Regions from separate parts of the Pseudomonas arabinosi genome, predicted to be linked through region 1. Evidence: predicted binding sites of a transcription regulator. Region 1 holds the regulator's gene; each other region holds the start of a gene.

Region 1 (4,850 bases):
GCACCGAGTTTCCGTGGCATGTCCAGAGCGAGCACGGCGAAGTGAATCCCGACGGCACTCAGGTCGAGCTGATTGACTCGGTGCGCATCACGCGCTTCGACGAGAAAAACCGCAAGACACTGATTACCACCACCCGCATGACAGTGTTCCCGCAGCAGCAATATGCGCAGACCGAGCAACCCGTTAGAATCGACGGCGCTGGTGGTGTGTCGACTGGCAAGGGAATGAAAGCGTATTTGAAAGAAAGCAGGATACACCTGCTATCGAACGTAAGAGGACAGTATGAGGCTCGTTAAAACCCTCCCTATTTTGCTCGGTCTGAGCGCAGCACTGGGAAGCGTGAGCGCCTGGGCTCTGCCGAACGATCAAGAGCAGCCTATCCGCATCCAGGCCGACGATGCCCAACTGGACGACAAGAATGGTGTTGCCACCTATAAAGGTGACGTGATCATTACCCAGGGCTCGATGATTGTTAAAGGCAATACTGTAACCATCACCCGCACCCCGGCCGGCGACATCGACGTGGTGACTTCGGTGGGCAATCTGGCCTACTTCGAGCAGATGCAGACGGCTGGCGACACCAAGCCTGTTCAAGGCTACGGAGTGACCATCCAGTACCACGCCTCGCAAAACCGCGTCGTATTGATCGATCGCGCCAAAGTCATCGACAAGGACAACAACGTCACCCAAGGCGAGAAAATCGTCTACGACACGGTCAAAAAGCTTGCGAGCGCCGGTCGCGCGACGGGCAACAAGGTCACCGAGTCGCGTCCGCGCATCGACATGGTGATCCAGCCCAAGCCGAAAACCGACGAGAAAAAGGCCCAGTAATGGCAACTCTGAAAGCTCAGCATCTGGCCAAGAGCTACAAGAGCCGCCAGGTTGTGCGCGACGTCAGCCTGTCGATCGACAGCGGTCAGATCGTCGGCCTGCTAGGTCCCAACGGCGCCGGCAAGACCACCTGCTTTTACATGATTGTCGGCCTGGTACAGGCCGATCAGGGCCGCGTACTGATTGACGACCTGGATGTCAGCCACCAGCCCATGCACGGGCGTGCGAAGGCCGGTATCGGCTATCTTCCGCAAGAAGCATCGATCTTCCGCAAACTCTCGGTAGCTGACAACATCATGGCGATCCTCGAGACCCGCAAGGAACTCGACAAGGCCGGTCGTCGCCAAGAGCTGGAAAGCCTGCTGCAGGAATTCCACATCAGCCACATCCGCGACAACCTCGGCATGAGCCTGTCCGGTGGTGAACGCCGTCGTGTGGAAATCGCCCGGGCACTGGCTACCAACCCGAAATTCATCCTGCTCGACGAACCGTTCGCCGGCGTGGACCCGATTTCGGTGGGCGACATCAAACAGATCATCTATCACCTCAAGGCCAAGGGCATTGGCGTGCTGATCACTGACCACAACGTCCGTGAAACCCTGGATATCTGCGAAACCGCCTACATCGTCAACGATGGCCAGCTGATCGCCGAAGGTGACTCTGCCACCATCCTGGCCAACGACCTGGTCAAGGAAGTGTATCTGGGCCATGAGTTCCGCCTGTAAGCACTGAGGTGTCTGGCTGGTTGCCCGGGCGCTTGTCTCGATAAAAAATCAACATTTTTTTATTGTTACAGCGCTCTAGGCAAACGCTGCAGTTTCGGGCATATAATTTGCTTATGTTTGGCGCTTCGGCGCCCTGTAGTGGATGGCGCATGTGCGCCGGCGAATAAGGTGTTAAGCCCCTGCCATGAAACCATCGCTAGTCTTGAGAATGGGCCAGCAGCTGACGATGACACCGCAGCTGCAACAGGCCATCCGCCTGCTCCAATTGTCGACCCTGGACCTGCAACAGGAAATCCAGGAGGCCCTGGAGTCCAATCCGATGCTCGAACGCCAGGAAGAAGGCGACGACTTCGATAACGCCGACCCCTTGGCCGACAAAGCCGAACAGCAACCCAACGCTGACATTCAGGAACCCTCCTACCAGGAAACCGCCCCGACGGTTGATAACCTCGAGGAAGGCGACTGGAACGAGCGCATCCCCAACGAACTGCCCGTCGATACCGCGTGGGAAGACGTCTACCAGACCAGCGCCAGCAGCCTGCCGAGCAACGATGACGACGAGTGGGACTTCACCACCCGGACATCGGCCGGCGAAAGCCTGCAAAGCCACCTGCTGTGGCAACTGAACCTGGCCCCGATGTCCGACACTGATCGCCTGATCGCCGTGACCCTGATCGACTGCATCAACAATCAGGGCTACCTGGACGAAACCCTTGAGGAGATTCTCGAAGCCTTCGACCCGGAACTGGACATCGAACTGGACGAAATCGAAGCCGTCCTGCACCGCATCCAGCAATTCGAACCCGCTGGCATCGGCGCCCGCAACCTGGGCGAATGCCTGCTGCTGCAATTGCGCCAGTTGCCCGCCAAGACGCCTTGGCTGGTCGAGGCCAAACGCCTGGTCACCGATTACATCGACCTGCTTGGCAGCCGCGACTACAGCCAGCTGATGCGTCGCATGAAGCTCAAGGAAGATGAACTGCGCCAGGTGATTGAACTGGTGCAGAGCCTCAACCCGCGCCCAGGCTCGCAAATCGAGTCCGGCGAAGCCGAATACGTCGTTCCCGACGTGATCGTACGCAAGGACAACGAACGCTGGCTGGTGGAGCTGAACCAGGAATCCGTGCCGCGACTGCGGGTCAACGCTCAATACGCCGGTTTCGTGCGCCGCGCCGACACCAGCGCCGACAACACCTTCATGCGCAATCAGTTGCAAGAGGCCCGCTGGTTCATCAAGAGCCTGCAAAGCCGCAACGAAACCCTGATGAAAGTAGCCACCCAGATCGTCGAACATCAGCGCGGCTTTCTTGAATACGGCGACGAAGCCATGAAACCGCTGGTCCTGCATGACATCGCCGAAGCGGTGGGCATGCACGAATCGACGATTTCACGGGTAACCACGCAGAAATTCATGCATACCCCACGGGGCATATATGAACTGAAATACTTTTTCTCCAGCCACGTCAGCACCTCCGAGGGCGGTGAATGCTCGTCCACGGCGATCCGCGCGATCATCAAAAAACTGGTTGCCGCGGAAAATCAGAAAAAGCCGTTGAGTGACAGCAAGATCGCTGGTTTACTGGAGGCACAAGGCATTCAGGTGGCTCGCCGCACCGTCGCCAAGTACCGCGAATCCCTCGGGATCGCGCCTTCGAGCGAACGCAAGCGGTTGATGTAGAGCCACGCCACAGCGTTCCAGTGGCAGGCATTTCTGCCTGCCGCTTTATGCACTGGCAACGAAGGAGAAGCTGTATGCAAGTCAACATCAGTGGACACCAACTGGAAGTGACCGAACCTCTTCGCACCTACATCGGCGAAAAACTCGAACGATTAGAGAGGCATTTCGACAAGATCACCAATGTGCAAGTCACGATGACGGTCGAAAAGCTCAAGCAGAAAATCGAAGCCACGCTGCATATTCCCGGCAATGAAGTGGTCGCAAACGCGGAGCATACCGATATGTACGCGGCGATCGACGCACTGACCGACAAGCTGGATAAACAACTCAAAAAGCATAAGGAAAAGACCCAAAGCCTCCTCCAGGGCGCGACCGGTCGTTAACACTCCCAACCCATGATCCGACTTGAAAGCATCCTGACCCCCGGCCGTTCCCTCGTGAACGTGCCGGGCGGCAGTAAAAAGAAAGCCCTCGAGCAAATTGCCAACCTTATCCACAAAGAAGTGCCGGATCTGGAGATGCAAGATGTCTTCGAGGCTTTGATTGCCCGTGAAAAACTCGGTTCAACCGGTTTTGGCAACGGCATCGCCATTCCCCACTGCCGCCTGAAGGGCTGCGCCTCGCCCATCAGCGCCCTGATGCACCTTGATGCACCCATTGATTTCGACGCCATCGACGGCGCCCCGGTTGACCTGCTGTTCGTTCTGCTGGTCCCGGAAGCTGCTACCGATGCGCACCTGGAGTTACTGCGCCAGATCGCCAGCATGCTCGACCGCAAGGAAGTGCGCGAAAAACTGCGCAGCGCCCCGAGCAATGAAGCCTTGTATCAGGTTGTCCTGGACGAGCAAAACGGTCATTAATCATGCGCTTGATCATCGTCAGTGGCCGCTCCGGCTCAGGTAAAAGTACCGCACTCGATGTTCTCGAGGACAACGGCTACTACTGCATCGACAACCTGCCCGCCGGTCTGTTGCCGGAACTGGCCGAACGCGCGTTGATTCACACCGAGCTGGCACAACCGCTGGTTGCCGTATCCATCGATGCGCGCAACTTGCCGAGTCACTTGTCGCGGTTTCCCGAACTGCTGGAAGAAGTGCGCAGCCGGCATATCCAGTGTGATGTGCTGTATCTGGACGCCGACGAAGAAACCTTGCTCAAACGTTTCTCGGAAACCCGCCGTCGTCACCCGCTGAGCAATGCCAGTCGCTCGCTGGCCGAGGCCATCAACGATGAGACCGCCCTGCTCGGGCCGATTGCCGACCTCGCCGATCTCAAAGTAAACACCACCAACCTGAACCTGTATCAGCTGCGAGATACCATCAAGCTGCGCCTGCTGAACCAGCCGGAACCCGGTACGGCGTTCCTGGTGGAGTCTTTCGGCTTCAAGCGTGGCATGCCGGTGGACGCTGATCTGGTGTTCGACGTGCGCTGCCTGCCGAACCCTTACTGGAAGCCAGAGTTGCGCGATCAGTCCGGGCTCGACCAACCGGTTGCCGAGTACCTGGCGGCACAGCCGGACGTCGAAGAGATGTTCCAGGACATCTCCACCTACTTGTTCAAGTGGCTACCACGCTTTGCCGCCAGCAACCGCGCTTATGTCACCATTGCCATTGGTT
Region 2 (4,850 bases), 1.2 Mb from region 1:
ACTTGCAATCGACTTACGATTTGCGCAAAGCCGAGATTGAACGAGGGGCTGCGATCCGGGATCAGGTTGAGCGTCTTTCGCACTGCGCCTGATCCTCTGCTCCTGAACAAACCCCACGTTACAAGCGTGGGGTTTTTTGTCGTTCAGATTGCCAGGAGTATTCGGGAAGCACGCTTCCACCACGGCGCATTGACTGCGCGCTGTGGCCGTTCTCCCTCTGGAAGCATTTGCGGAACATCCTGCAGCCGAATCCACGGCTGGTTATTCCAGTGCAGCAAACTCAGCGACATCTCTGGCCAGTTCAGCAGGCTCAGAATCGGGCGTTCGCTGGAAGGTGGTTGTTGAGCGTCTCTGAGGGCTGGAACGACGTCGTGGGTTAGCCATTCGCGCAGCGCCCGGTATTCGGGGCAGTAGTGGTAGACGAGTAGGGCGTAGACGCCGGACTCGCTGATCAGCAGGGTGTTTTCGATGGTGCCGTGGATGACGACTCGCGCGGATTGATGTTGATCGGGATCGAGTTTGCGGACGGCGCGTTCGTCGAGGAAAAGACGAAGCAGACGGCCTAAGTCTCGGGCGCTGAACCAAGGCTGGTTTTCGATCAAAAGCGCGTGAAGGTGGAGTTTATGGCGGATGAAGACGTGAGGGATTAGATAGTTTTCATTCATGGTGCATTCTCGGGGTCGAGTGAAGAAAACTGCTTCTGATCGTCGCCAAACGAAAAGGGTGGCAGCCATGCGCGGGTTGGCGAACCGGTGACTCCCGAAACCCGGCAGACCCGAAGGTCTCCCACGCATAGCCGCCATAATTCGAGGTGGGAATAAATTCCTCGGTCGAATGTGGTCGCGGTGCGTCGGGGTCTTCCGGGTCGCCAAACCCAGAGCTGAATATTCAGCTGAGGATGAGCTTAGGAACCTGGGCTTCGCGGCGCTATCGGACGGCGGTGGTGATCTTTGTAGGACGTTGCCGGGATTTTTGAGGGCTTAAAGATCAAAAGATCGCAGCCTTCGGCAGCTCCTACAGTTGAATCTGAAGGTCGTTCCGACCTTATCGCGAGCAGGCTCGCTCCCACAGTGGATTGGGTTTCACCGTGGGATCTGCGGTGTTACTCGACGGGTGGATTCAGCTTCGCTTCAAGCTCGGCAACCTTCGCCTCAAGACTCTCCAACCGTGCCCGCGTCCGCGCCAGCACAACCATCTGGCTATCAAACTCTTCCCGGCTCACAAGATCCAGCTTGCTGAAGCCGCTCTGCAACAGAGCCTTGAACTGGCTTTCGATTTCGCTTTTCGGCAGTGGGGTGTCGCCGCTGAAGAGGCGGGAGGCGGTGCCGCTCAGGGCATCGAGGAAGTCTTTGGGTGCGAGCATGGGAAATGTCCTGTCAACAATGGCGGGCAGTGTATCACGCAGTGTCTATAGTCAATCCCGACAGGAGGCCGTGCACGTTTTTCGCGCATGCGGACGGATGGCATCGCACTGTTGTTGTGCGTAACGCAGCGGGAGTTGCGGTGAAGTGGCAGGGATCAGCGGCTAAAGGCCTGAAAACAGGGAGCTTTGTGGAGATGGCAAGCTTTCTGCTTAGTCGGTAGTGACCCATGCACTGATGCAGTCGCTGTGACGAATGCAGTGCGCCAAGCGGAACGGGGGAAGTGTTTCGTGCGGAGTGGTTAGCAGGCGTCGGACGGGCAGGTAAGGCCGACGATGCGTTACAAAGCCAGGCACTGCGCTTAGACTTGAGTCGGGTTTGTTTTCCTGGGGCAAGTCCACCAATTCGGGAGAGAGTTTTCATGAAGCTAGTCACTGCCATCATCAAGCCGTTCAAACTGGACGACGTACGCGAGTCGCTGTCCGAGATCGGCGTGCAGGGCATTACCGTTACTGAAGTCAAAGGCTTCGGTCGGCAGAAGGGTCACACCGAGCTGTATCGCGGCGCGGAATACGTGGTCGATTTCCTGCCAAAGGTGAAGATCGATGTCGCCATTGACGACAAGGATCTTGACCGGGTTATCGAGGCGATAACCAAGGCTGCCAACACCGGCAAGATCGGGGACGGCAAGATCTTCGTGGTCAATCTGGAACAGGCGATTCGCATCCGTACCGGCGAAACCGATACCGACGCAATCTAAGCCGCCACAAACCCAACGCCCCAGGAGAAAACAATATGACTCTGCGTAAATTCGCAGGGCTAGGAGCCCTGTTGTCCCTCGTAATGCCCGGCCTGGTTATGGCGGCAGACGAAGTGGCGGCCCCAGTCCTCAATTCCGGCGACACTGCCTGGATGATGACCTCGACAGCCCTCGTGCTGTTCATGACCATTCCCGGCCTCGCGCTGTTCTACGGCGGTATGGTTCGCTCCAAAAACATTCTTTCCGTGATGATGCAGTGCTTTGCCATTACCGGTCTGATCAGCATCCTGTGGGTCATTTATGGCTACAGCATCGCGTTCGACACCACCGGCATGGAACAGGGCGTCGTCAACTTCAACTCATTCTTCGGCGGCATGGGCAAGGCTTTCCTCGCCGGTGTCACGCCATCGAGCCTGACCGGTCCCGCGGCGCTGTTCCCTGAGGCGGTGTTCATCACCTTCCAGATGACCTTCGCCATCATCACCCCTGCGCTGATCGTCGGTGCCTTCGCCGAGCGGATGAAGTTCTCCGCGATGCTGATCTTCATGGGCGTCTGGTTCACCCTGGTTTATGCACCAATTGCGCACATGGTCTGGTCCGGCAACGGCGGCCTGATGTGGGACTGGGGCGTGCTGGACTTCGCCGGCGGCACCGTGGTGCACATCAACGCCGGTGTGGCCGGTCTGATTGCCTGCCTGGTACTGGGCAAACGCAAAGGCTTCCCGACCACCCCGATGGCGCCGCACAACCTCGGTTACACCCTGATGGGTGCTGCCATGCTGTGGGTTGGCTGGTTCGGCTTCAACGCCGGTTCCGCCGCAGCCGCCAACGGCACGGCCGGTATGGCGATGCTGGTGACCCAGATCGCAACCGCCGCTGCTGCAATGGGCTGGATGTTCGCCGAGTGGATTACTCACGGCAAACCAAGTGCCCTGGGTATCGCTTCGGGTGTTGTGGCCGGTCTGGTGGCAATTACGCCAGCCGCTGGCACCGTGGGCCCGATGGGCGCTCTGGTCATCGGTCTGGCAGCCGGCGTGGTGTGCTTCTTCTGCGCCACCACCCTGAAACGCAAGCTCGGCTATGACGACTCCCTGGACGCCTTCGGCGTGCACGGTATCGGCGGTATCCTCGGCGCGATCCTGACCGGTGTCTTCGCTGCACCGTCGCTGGGTGGCTTCGGCACCGTGACCGACATCGCCGCACAAGTCTGGATTCAGTGCAAAGGCGTGGGCTTCACGGTGATCTACACCGCGATCGTCACCTACATCATCCTCAAGGTGCTGGACGCTGTCATGGGTCTGCGTATCACTGAAGAAGAAGAGGCGGTCGGCATCGATCTGGCACTTCACAACGAACGCGGCTACAACTTGTAAGTACGCGCACAAAAAAACTTGCCCGGCTTGCCGGGCATTTTTTTGTCTGGAATTTGTCAGTGAAGGAATTGCTGAAAGGTTTTTTCGTACACGTTTGGAGGCGTTTACGACGGGCGTTTTTCTGCGGCCAATGTCTTACATGATAGAAGGAATATTAGGGCCTTTGTTTTTTCCCAGAGCGCGCTAGAATGCGCCCCGAACGTGCGGAGAACTGTATGTGGCAACAGACTCTGATTACCCTGCGGGCAAGGCCCCGGGGCTTTCATCTGGTAACGGACGAGTTACTCGCCGGCCTGCCTGAACTCAAGGCATGTCGGGTCGGTCTGTTGCATTTGTGGCTGCAGCATACCTCGGCGTCGTTGACCATCAACGAGAACGCCGATCCGGCGGTACGTCGCGACTTCGAACGATTTTTCAATCGTCTGATCCCACAAGGAACAGACGGCTATGAGCATAACGACGAAGGCCTGGACGACCTCCCGGCGCACTTCAAGGCCAGCGTGCTTGGCTGTCAGCTCAGTTTGCCGATTTCGGCAGGCCGACTGGCGCTGGGAACCTGGCAAGGCGTTTATCTGGGCGAGCACCGTGATTTTGGCGGTGCCCGTAAAGTCCTCGCCACCGTGCACGGTGAAGAGGCATAAGCCGCTGGTTACCAGCGGTTGTAGAATTTTTTCCGGCGGCCTTCGACAGACGGCGAAGCTGGGCTATAACTAATCTGCTTTTCGCAAGTCATGAGGTAGAACATGAGCGACGATGATCTGGAAAACGACGACCTCGAAGTAGGCGACGACGACGAAACCGAAGAAGGTCTGGAAACAGCAGCGGAAGACGTTGCTGACGACGATGGCGGTGAAACGCCCGTTCCGACCGCCAAAGGCAAAGCCAAGGCAGCGGTATCGGTCGATGAGCTGCCGAGCGTCGAAGCAAAAAACAAGGAGCGTGATGCTCTGGCGCGGGCCATGGAAGAGTTCCTGGCCAAGGGCGGCAAGGTGCAGGAAGTGGAGGCCAATGTGGTCGCCGATCCGCCCAAGAAGCCTGACAACAAGTATGGCAGCCGGCCTATCTAAGGCCGCCGCTTGCTTGCTGAAAAAGCCCGCCGTCGCTGCGGGCTTTTTCATGGGTAAAACAAAACTTTTGAGCCTGCATCGATCCCCTGTGGGAGTGAGCCTGCTCGCGATAGCGGTGTGTCAGGCAATATAAATACTGAATGTCACTCCGCTATCGCGAGCAGGCTCACTCCCACAATGGGAATCGGTGATCTCAAGGTTAGTGTTGGGCGTTCCAGAGGGCCAACAACGCCGGCAACTCGCTCAGGCTGCGAATCTCGGCATCCGGTGCCGTCCGTGCTTCCCAAAC
Region 3 (4,850 bases), 3.1 Mb from region 1:
TCCTTATGACAAAACGATCATTCCCTCGATGTGACGCATTGGTTAGAACTCAACACAGGTTGACGCCGCAATGACGTCAACACCTTGGCTCGCGACGCCGGCAGCGAGCCCCAACGGCAGGAGTTTTTCTGCCAGACCTCAATTGAGGTCGACGCGATAAATACAGTCAACAAGTGAGGGCAACACCCTATGAGAAGACTTAAGCGTGATCCGTTGGAAAGAGCATTTTTGCGCGGATATCAATATGGCGTTGGTGGCAAATCCCGTGAGCTTTGCCCATTTACTCTACCGTCGGTACGCCAAGCCTGGATTAACGGCTGGCGAGAAGGACGCGGCGACAACTGGGACGGTATGACCGGCACTGCGGGAATCCATAGACTCAACGAACTTCACGCCGTCGGCTAACACAGGGCACACACTCCGACACGACAATCTGATTACGTAACGACTTACCACGCACGCCCCATCCGGGCGGCGGGCTTCGGCCCAGGGGCTCCTTCGAGGAGCCCTTTTTTATGCCTGCCAAAATCTCACCTTGGCTGCATACATCACTGTGGGAGCGAGCTTGCTCGCGATAGCGGTTTAACATTCAACAATGACGTTGGCTGCAAGTCCGTCATCGCGAGCAAGCTCGCTCCCACAGGGATCAGCGCAAGGCGGCGATCGCGTCTACCGATTCACGAATCAGCGCCGGGCCTTTATAGATGAAGCCGGAATAGAGCTGCACCAGGCTCGCACCTGCAGCGATTTTCTCAGCCGCGTGCTTGCCTTCGGTGATGCCGCCCACGGCGATGATCGGCAAGCGACCGGCCAACTCGGCCGCCAGCACCTTCACGGTGTGGGTGCTCTTGTCGCGAACCGGTGCGCCGGACAGACCGCCCGCCTCGTCACCATGCTCCATGCCTTCTACGCCGACGCGGCTCAGGGTGGTGTTGGTGGCGATCACCGCGTCCATCCCGGTTTCGATCAGCGCTTGCGCGACCTGAGCGGTTTCTTCGTCGGTCATGTCCGGCGCAATCTTGATCGCCAGGGGTACATGTTTGCCGTGGCGCAGCGCCAGTTCTGCGCGGCGCGTGGCCAGGTCGGCCAACAACTGCTTCAGCGAATCGCCGAATTGCAGGCTGCGCAGGCCCGGGGTGTTCGGCGAGCTGACGTTGACCGTCACATAGCTGGCGTGGGCATAGACCTTGTCCAGGCAGATCAGGTAGTCGTCCACCGCCCGCTCAACCGGGGTATCGAAGTTTTTGCCGATATTGATGCCCAGCACGCCCTTGAACTTGGCCGCAGCCACTCGAGCCAGCAGGTGATCGACGCCGAGGTTGTTGAACCCCATGCGGTTGATGATCGCCTCGGCATCCGGCAGACGGAAAATGCGTGGCTTCGGGTTGCCCGGCTGCGGACGCGGGGTGATGGTGCCGATTTCGACAAACCCAAAACCCAGTTGCGCAAAACCGTCGATGGCCGCGCCGTTCTTGTCCAGACCGGCCGCCAGACCCACCGGGTTCGGGAAGTCGAGGCCCATGACGGTCACCGGCATTTTCGCCGGTGCCTTGCACAGCAAGCCGTTGAGGCCCAAACGCCCGCCCGCGCCGATCAGGTCCAGGGACAGATCGTGGGAGGTTTCCGGGGAAAGTTTGAACAACAGCTGACGGGCCAGGGTGTACATGGGCGGGGTTTGCCTGCGGGCTACGAAAAGTGGCGGCGATTATAGCCGGGCATCGGGGTTGCAGGCGAGGCGCGCGACAAAATCAGCGAGCGATGGCATATGCCTTGCACCGTCACTCACATAAGCACTCATGCCAACGGCGGGATGAGTCGAAAGACAAAGGCGTCGTCACTTGGCCTTGCCCTGGCAAGCAGCCCGGTACGGCGCTTTTTTATGGAAGGTGTTTACTGATGATTGAAGTTCCAGCCAACCCTCTGGCCTGGGTCAACGGCAGCGATGCCCCGGAAAAGACCGAAATCAGCCTCGGCTTCATGGCCCTGAGCGACTGCGCCTCGGTAGTGGTCGCGGCCACGCAGGGCTTTGCCCAACCTTATGGCCTGACCCTGAACCTCAAGCGTCAGTCGTCCTGGGCCAACCTGCGGGACAAACTGGTCAGTGGCGAACTCGACGCCGCCCACAGCCTGTACGGTTTGATCTACGCCGTGCATTTGGGCATCGGCGGTGTTGCGTCGACCGACATGGCGGTGCTCATGGGCCTGAATCAGAACGGCCAGAGCATCAACCTTTCCCATGGCTTACAGACTTTAGGCGTGACCAGTCCTGAAGCACTGGACCGACACGTGCACCAAAGTCGCCCAAAACTCACCTTCGCCCAGACATTTCCTACCGGCACCCACGCCATGTGGCTGTATTACTGGCTCGCGAGTCAGGGTATTCATCCGTTGCAGGACGTCGACAGCGTGGTCGTGCCGCCGCCACAAATGGTTGCGCACCTGCAAGCCGGGCGCATCGACGGCTTCTGCGTCGGCGAGCCATGGTCCGCCAGTGCGGTGCAGCAAAATCTGGGGTTCACGATGGCAACCACCCAGACCATCTGGCCCGATCACCCGGAAAAAGTCCTCGGCTGCACCCGCGCCTTTGTCGAGCAATACCCCAACACCGCAAGGGCGCTGGTGATGGCGATTCTGGAGGCCAGCCGCTTCATCGAAGAAAGCACCGAGAATCGCCGCAGCACCGCGAAGCTGTTGAGTGCGCCCCAATACCTCGACGCGCCACTCGACTGCATTGAACCGCGATTGCTCGGTGACTACGCCGATGGCCTGGGTAATCGCTGGCAGGACCCGCACGCACTGCGTTTCCATGGTGATGGCGAGGTCAATCTGCCGTATCTGTCCGATGGCATGTGGTTCATGACCCAGTTTCGTCGTTGGGGTTTGTTGCGCGACGACCCGGACTACCTGGGCGTGGCCCGTCAGGTCCAGCAACTAGACTTGTATCGAGAGGCCGCGACCGCTGTCGGTGTGGCCGCGAGTAATCAGCAAATGCGCAGCAGCCAGTTGATCGACGGCAAGGTCTGGGATGGCCTGGACCCCGCCGGCTATGCCCGCAGTTTCAAGCTGCACGCCATGAGCGACAGCTCGCCCCTTCTCGCCAGCCGCTGACAGGAGACTACGAATATGTTGCGTATCCTGCTGATCAACGACACCGCGAAGAAAGTCGGTCGCCTGAAAGCGGCCTTGACCGAAGCCGGATTCGAGGTGATCGACGAGTCGGGCCTGACCATCGACCTGCCCGCGCGCGTCGAAACGGTGCGTCCGGACGTGATTTTGATCGATACCGAGTCACCGAGCCGCGATGTGATGGAACAAGTGGTGCTGGTGAGCCGCGATCAACCGCGGCCGATCGTGATGTTTACCGATGAACATGATCCCGATGTGATGCGTCAGGCGATCAAGTCCGGCGTCAGTGCCTACATCGTCGAAGGCATCCACGCACAGCGCTTGCAGCCGATTCTCGACGTGGCCATGGCGCGCTTTGAAAGCGACCAGGCCCTGCGCGCCCAGCTAAACGCCCGCGACCAACAACTGGCCGAGCGCAAGCGCATCGAGCTGGCCAAAGGGCTGCTGATGAAAATGAAAGACTGCAACGAGGAAGAGGCCTACACCCTGATGCGCCGCCAGGCCATGAGCCGTCAGCAGAAGCTGATTCAGGTGGCGGAGCAGATCATTGCCATGAGCGAGCTACTCGGCTAACCCTCTGTGTCGCCTGATAGGACGCCATCGCGAGCAAGCCCGCTCCCACAGTTGTGCGCATTCCCCTGTGGGAGCGGGCTTGCTCGCGAATATGGCCGCGACTCGGTTTCGACTGTTGGCACAGATCTCGCTAGGTAATCACTACAGGTAACCAACGGCGGTTGCCCCACCTACGACAAAGACGTCGCTCACCTCATTTGCCCCTTGGCGAATCCGGTGGCGGCGTTTTTTTTGTTTTGGCCCCATAGACCGGGGCCGGTGGTGCGGCCGATGCGGCGCCCCACCTGCAAGCTCATGACTCCTTCTCGAGACTCCTAACAGCTGAGGTGCGCGATGAATTCAAGCTTCTGGAAATCCGGCCATACCCCGACATTGTTCGCGGCCTTCCTCTACTTCGACCTGAGCTTCATGGTCTGGTACCTGCTTGGCCCACTGGCAGTGCAGATCGCCGCCGACCTGCACCTGACCACCCAGCAGCGCGGGCTGGTGGTGGCCACGCCGATTCTGGCCGGGGCGGTATTGCGCTTTGTCATGGGCTTGCTGGCTGATCGCCTGTCACCGAAAACCGCCGGGCTGATTGGCCAGGTAATCGTCATCTGCGCCCTGTTCGGTGCCTGGAAACTCGGCATCCACAGTTACGAACAAGCGCTGGTGCTGGGCCTGTTCCTCGGCATGGCCGGCGCGTCCTTCGCCGTCGCCCTGCCGCTGGCCTCGCAATGGTATCCGCCACAACACCAAGGCAAAGCCATGGGCATCGCCGGTGCCGGTAACTCGGGCACCGTGCTCGCCGCACTGATCGCCCCGGTGCTGGCGGCTGCGTTTGGCTGGAGCAACGTGTTCGGCTTCGCGCTGATCCCGCTGATTCTGACCATCATCGTCTTCGCCTGGCTGGCCAAAAACGCGCCTGAGCGGCCAAAAGCCAAGTCGATGTCCGACTACTTCAAGGCCTTGGGCGACCGCGACAGCTGGTGGTTCATGTTTTTCTACAGCGTGACCTTCGGCGGCTTCATCGGCCTGGCCAGCGCCCTGCCCGGCTATTTCAACGACCAATATGGCCTGAGCCCGGTGACCGCCGGTTACTACACCGCAGCCTGTGTGTTCGGTGGCAGCTTGATGCGTCCGCTGGGCGGCGCTCTGGCTGACCGCTTCGG
Region 4 (4,850 bases), 610 kb from region 1:
GTGACCCAGGAACAGTTTGCCGCGAGCTTGCAGGGTTTCCAGCGAGTAAGTCAGAGCCTTACCGGTAGCAACCGAAACCAGCACGCCGTTCTGACGGCCGGACATGTCGCCGGACTTCATCACGTCGTAACGGTCGAAGATCGAGGTCAGGATGCCTGCACCGGAGGTCAGGGTCAGGAACTCGTTACGGAAACCGATCAAGCCACGAGCCGGGATGTTGTACTCAAGGCGCACACGGCCCTTGCCATCCGGAACCATGTTGGTCAGGTCGCCTTTACGGATACCGATCTGTTCCATGATCGAACCTTGCGATTCTTCTGGCAGGTCGATGGTCACGTTTTCGTACGGTTCGTGCTTGACGCCGTCAACCAGGCGGATAATCACTTCCGGACGACCAACACCCATTTCGAAGCCTTCGCGACGCATGGTTTCGATCAGTACCGAGAGGTGCAGCTCACCACGGCCGGAGACTTTGAACTTGTCGGCGGAGTCGCCTTCTTCAACGCGCAGGGCAACGTTGTAGAGCAGTTCTTTGTCCAGACGCTCTTTGATGTTACGGCTGGTGACGAACTTGCCTTCACGACCGCAGAACGGCGAGTCGTTAACCTGGAAGGTCATGGAAACGGTTGGTTCGTCAACGGTCAGCGGCTTCATCGCTTCGACGTTCAGTGGGTCGCACAGAGTGTCGGAGATGAACAGCTGGTCGAAGCCGCTGATGCAGACGATGTCGCCGGCAGCTGCTTCGTCAACGTCGATACGGTGCAGACCGTGGTGACCCATCAGCTTCAGGATACGACCGTTACGGCGCTTGCCGTCAGCGTCGATAGCCACAACTTGAGTGTTCGGCTTGACGCGACCACGGGCGATACGGCCAACGCCGATAACACCCAGGAAGCTGTTGTAGTCCAGTGCCGAGATTTGCATCTGGAACGGACCGTCACGGTCAACTTGTGGAGCCGGTACGTGGTCAATGATCGCCTGGTACAGCGGAGTCATGTCTTCAGCCATGTCGGTGTGTTCCAGACCGGCAATGCCGTTCAGGGCCGAGGCGTAGACGACTTTGAAGTCCAGCTGTTCTTCGGTAGCACCGAGGTTGTCGAACAGGTCGAAGATCTGGTCCAGAACCCAGTCCGGACGCGCGCCTGGACGGTCAACCTTGTTGATGACCACGATTGGACGCAGGCCGGCTTCGAAAGCCTTCTTGGTCACGAAACGGGTTTGCGGCATAGGGCCGTCTTGAGCGTCAACCAGCAGCAGAACGGAGTCAACCATCGACATTACGCGTTCAACTTCGCCGCCGAAGTCGGCGTGGCCCGGGGTGTCCACGATGTTGATGTGGTGGCCGTTCCAGTTGATGGCGGTGTTTTTCGCCAGAATGGTAATACCGCGTTCTTTCTCCTGGTCGTTGGAGTCCATCACGCGCTCGTCGTTGAGCTCGTTGCGCTCCAGGGTGCCGGATTGACGCAAGAGTTTGTCTACCAGGGTGGTTTTACCATGGTCAACGTGAGCAATGATGGCGATGTTGCGTAGATTTTCGATCACTTGTGTATCTCGATCAGAGGATTCGGTGTGCTGACAAGTCTTGGCAGCGATTTACAGTAGAGTCAGGCCTTGCCGTTACAGCTTGACGGCAGAGTCGGGGGGCCGGTGACGCAGGCCACAGGCATACAGCCCCGGGCTCTTAGCTCGGTCGATAAACGCGCACATTGGCATGCCCCTCACTGAGCAAATGGTGGGCATGCAGGCGACTCATCACGCCTTTGTCGCAATACAGCAGGTACTGGCGAGTAGGGTCCAGTTCCTTGAAACGAGCGTTCAATGCATAAAACGGCATCGTTTGTACCTCAATGCCAACGAGCCCCAGCGGGTCGTCTTCAGCGGCATCCGGATGACGGATATCGATGACGATCTGACCAGCCAGCGCTTCGCTGACTTCTTCGATCTGCAAGTCCTGGCCCAATTCGTCGATCACGCGATCGATCGGCACCAGTTTGGCGTTCTCGAGCGCACGCTCAAGTACTGCCATGTCGAACTGTTGTTCTTCGTACTCCACGCGTGGACGCTTGGCGTGGGTCTTGGGGTTCACCGAGATGACCCCGCAGTATTCCGGCATGTGCTTGGCGAAGTCGGCAGTACCGATTTCGTTGGCCAGGTCGATGATGTCCTGCTTGTGACTGGCGATCAGCGGACGCAAGACCAGCTTGTCGGTCACGCAGTCGATCACGGACAGGTTCGGCAACGTCTGGCTCGACACCTGGGAAATCGCTTCACCGGTGACCAGCGCATCGATCTCCAGCCGATCGGCAATACGGGAAGCAGCGCGCAACATCATACGCTTCAAAACTACGCCCATATGACTGTTATCGACTTTCCCGAGAATTTCTCCCAGTACTTCCTCGAAAGGCACACTCACAAATAACACGCGTTGGGAGCTGCCGTACTTCTTCCAGATGAAGTGCGCGACTTCCATAACGCCCAGTTCATGGGCTCGTCCGCCCAGATTGAAGAAGCAGAAATGGCTCATCAGCCCGCGGCGCATGATCTGGTAAGCAGCAACAGTGGAATCGAAGCCGCCGGACATCAGCACAAGTGTCTGTTCCAGGGCACCCAGCGGATAACCGCCGATGCTGTTGTGCTGGCTGTGGATCACGAACAACCGTTTGTCGCGAATTTCGAGGCGAACTTCGATTTCCGGCTCTTTCAGCGAGATTCCGGCGGCGCCGCACTGACGACGCAGTTGGCTGCCGACATATTTCTCGACGTCCATCGAACTGAATTCGTGCTTGCCGGCACGCTTGCAGCGCACCGAAAAAATCTTCCCGGCCAACGCGTCACCGAAGTGCTGTTTGCACTTGGCGACGATGTCGTCGAAGTCACCCAACGGGTATTCGTCGACTTGCAGGAAATGCGCGATGCCCGGCATGCAGCTCAGGCGCTCGGTCATCTCCTTCAGGGCTTTGGGCTCGCTGACGCGGGTTTCCAGCTCGAGATTGTCCCACACACCGTTCACCACCACAGCCGGGTCCAAGTCGCGGAGCACGGTACGGATGTTTTTGGCCAACTGGCGGATGAAACGCATCCGTACCGGGCGGCTCTTGATGGTGATCTCGGGAAAGACTTTTACGATTAGTTTCATGAAAACAGCGCGCGCTGGGCCAGCCGAAAAAGGGGGGCGCGGATTATAGCGGAAATTGCTCAAGGTTTAACCAGTTAATGTGCAGAAGGTTTTGCGCGCACCAAAACAGGTCATTTGTTGAATCTGACGCCACATTACAGGGCGCTATTTCCTGCTTTGCTCCGCTTTGCACCTTTATAAGCGTGAAATTGGGGCAAAAAACCCATGGTGGGGCACTGGCATGCAATTTGCTCCCTTGTGAGGCAGGTTGCCTTGGCAGAGTATTCGCGCCGGCATCACCCACATTCTAAGGGCATCCACTACTAAGCCCGAAGCCACCCGGAGGACACTATGTCGAAGTCGGTTCAACTCATCAAAGATCATGACGTCAAGTGGATTGATCTGCGCTTCACTGACACCAAAGGCACTCAGCACCACGTGACCATGCCGGCTCGCGACGCGCTGGATGAAGCTTTCTTCGAAGAAGGCAAAATGTTCGACGGTTCCTCCATCGCTGGCTGGAAAGGCATCGAAGCCTCCGACATGATCCTGATGCCGGACGACAGCACTGCCGTTCTCGACCCGTTCACCGAAGAGCCGACCCTGATCCTGGTTTGCGACGTGATCGAGCCTTCGACCATGCAAGGCTACGACCGTGACCCACGTGCGATCGCCAAGCGTGCCGAGGAATACCTGAAGTCGACCGGTATCGGCGACACCGTATTTGTTGGCCCAGAGCCAGAGTTCTTCATCTTCGACCAAGTGAAGTTCAAGTCCGACATCTCCGGCTCGATGTTCAAGATCTACTCCGAACAAGGTTCGTGGATGTCCGACCAGGACGTGGAAGGCGGCAACAAAGGCCACCGTCCAGGCGTCAAAGGCGGCTACTTCCCGGTTCCGCCGTTCGACCACGACCACGAAATCCGTACCTCCATGTGCAACGCCATGGAAGAAATGGGCCTGGTCATCGAAGTTCACCACCACGAAGTGGCAACTGCCGGCCAGAACGAAATCGGCGTGAAGTTCAACACCCTGGTTGCCAAGGCTGACGAAGTTCAAACCCTGAAGTACTGCGTACACAACGTTGCTGATGCATACGGCCGCACCGCGACCTTCATGCCTAAGCCTCTGTACGGCGACAACGGTTCGGGTATGCACGTTCACCTGTCCATCGCCAAAGATGGCAAGAACACCTTCGCTGGCGAAGGCTATGCCGGCCTGTCCGACACCGCTCTGTACTTCATCGGCGGCATCATCAAGCACGGTAAGGCGCTGAACGGCTTCACCAACCCGTCGACCAACTCCTACAAGCGTCTGGTCCCAGGTTTCGAAGCCCCAGTAATGCTGGCCTACTCGGCTCGTAACCGTTCCGCTTCGATCCGTATTCCTTACGTGTCCAGCCCTCGCGCTCGCCGTATCGAAGCTCGCTTCCCGGATCCGGCAGCCAACCCGTACCTGGCCTTCGCAGCCCTGGTAATGGCCGGCCTGGACGGTATCCAGAACAAGATCCACCCTGGCGACGCTGCTGACAAAAACCTGTACGACCTGCCGCCTGAAGAGGCGAAAGAGATCCCACAGGTTTGCGGCAGCCTGAAAGAAGCCCTGGAAGAGCTGGACAAAGGTCGTGCGTTCCTGACCAAAGGCGGCGTTTTCAGCGACGACTTCATCGACGCTTACATCGCCCTGAAAAGCGAAGAAGAAATCAAAGTACGTACCTTCGTACACCCACTGGAAT

What was found. The regulator sigma-54, encoded in region 1, starts transcription at its own class of promoters, with help from an activator protein. The targets are predictions, from matches to a motif close to ANTGGCATNNANNTTGCTNT.
Positions count from the first base shown of each region.
Region 2: a site for sigma-54 is predicted at 1,557-1,576, ahead of glnK (P-II family nitrogen regulator). Genes of this name have one in related genera too.
Region 3: a site for sigma-54 is predicted at 1,758-1,777, ahead of ACMXYJ_RS11120 (CmpA/NrtA family ABC transporter substrate-binding protein). Genes of this name have one in related genera too.
Region 4: a site for sigma-54 is predicted at 3,351-3,370, ahead of glnA (glutamate--ammonia ligase). Genes of this name have one in related genera too.

Region 1 is NZ_CP180480.1:6,263,817-6,268,666, forward strand. It holds gene lptC (LPS export ABC transporter periplasmic protein LptC) at 1-296, shown strand, start outside; gene lptA (lipopolysaccharide transport periplasmic protein LptA) at 283-831, shown strand; gene lptB (LPS export ABC transporter ATP-binding protein) at 831-1,556, shown strand; gene ACMXYJ_RS29155 (RNA polymerase factor sigma-54) at 1,741-3,234, shown strand; gene hpf (ribosome hibernation-promoting factor, HPF/YfiA family) at 3,309-3,617, shown strand; gene ptsN (PTS IIA-like nitrogen regulatory protein PtsN) at 3,630-4,094, shown strand; gene rapZ (RNase adapter RapZ) at 4,097-4,850, shown strand, end outside.
Region 2 is NZ_CP180480.1:518,210-523,059, forward strand. It holds gene ACMXYJ_RS02315 (HigA family addiction module antitoxin) at 1-92, shown strand, start outside; gene ACMXYJ_RS02320 (BRO-N domain-containing protein) at 144-665, opposite strand; gene ACMXYJ_RS02325 (accessory factor UbiK family protein) at 1,103-1,363, opposite strand; gene glnK (P-II family nitrogen regulator) at 1,783-2,121, shown strand; gene ACMXYJ_RS02335 (ammonium transporter) at 2,157-3,494, shown strand; gene ACMXYJ_RS02340 (secondary thiamine-phosphate synthase enzyme YjbQ) at 3,710-4,135, shown strand; gene sutA (transcriptional regulator SutA) at 4,238-4,561, shown strand; gene ACMXYJ_RS02350 (HAD family hydrolase) at 4,761-4,850, opposite strand, start outside.
Region 3 is NZ_CP180480.1:2,386,559-2,391,408, reverse strand. It holds gene rmf (ribosome modulation factor) at 190-405, shown strand; gene ACMXYJ_RS11125 (quinone-dependent dihydroorotate dehydrogenase) at 647-1,666, opposite strand; gene ACMXYJ_RS11120 (CmpA/NrtA family ABC transporter substrate-binding protein) at 1,897-3,108, shown strand; gene ACMXYJ_RS11115 (ANTAR domain-containing response regulator) at 3,124-3,699, shown strand; gene ACMXYJ_RS11110 (nitrate/nitrite transporter) at 4,033-4,850, shown strand, end outside.
Region 4 is NZ_CP180480.1:6,870,541-6,875,390, forward strand. It holds gene typA (translational GTPase TypA) at 1-1,542, opposite strand, end outside; gene thiI (tRNA uracil 4-sulfurtransferase ThiI) at 1,682-3,136, opposite strand; gene glnA (glutamate--ammonia ligase) at 3,467-4,850, shown strand, end outside.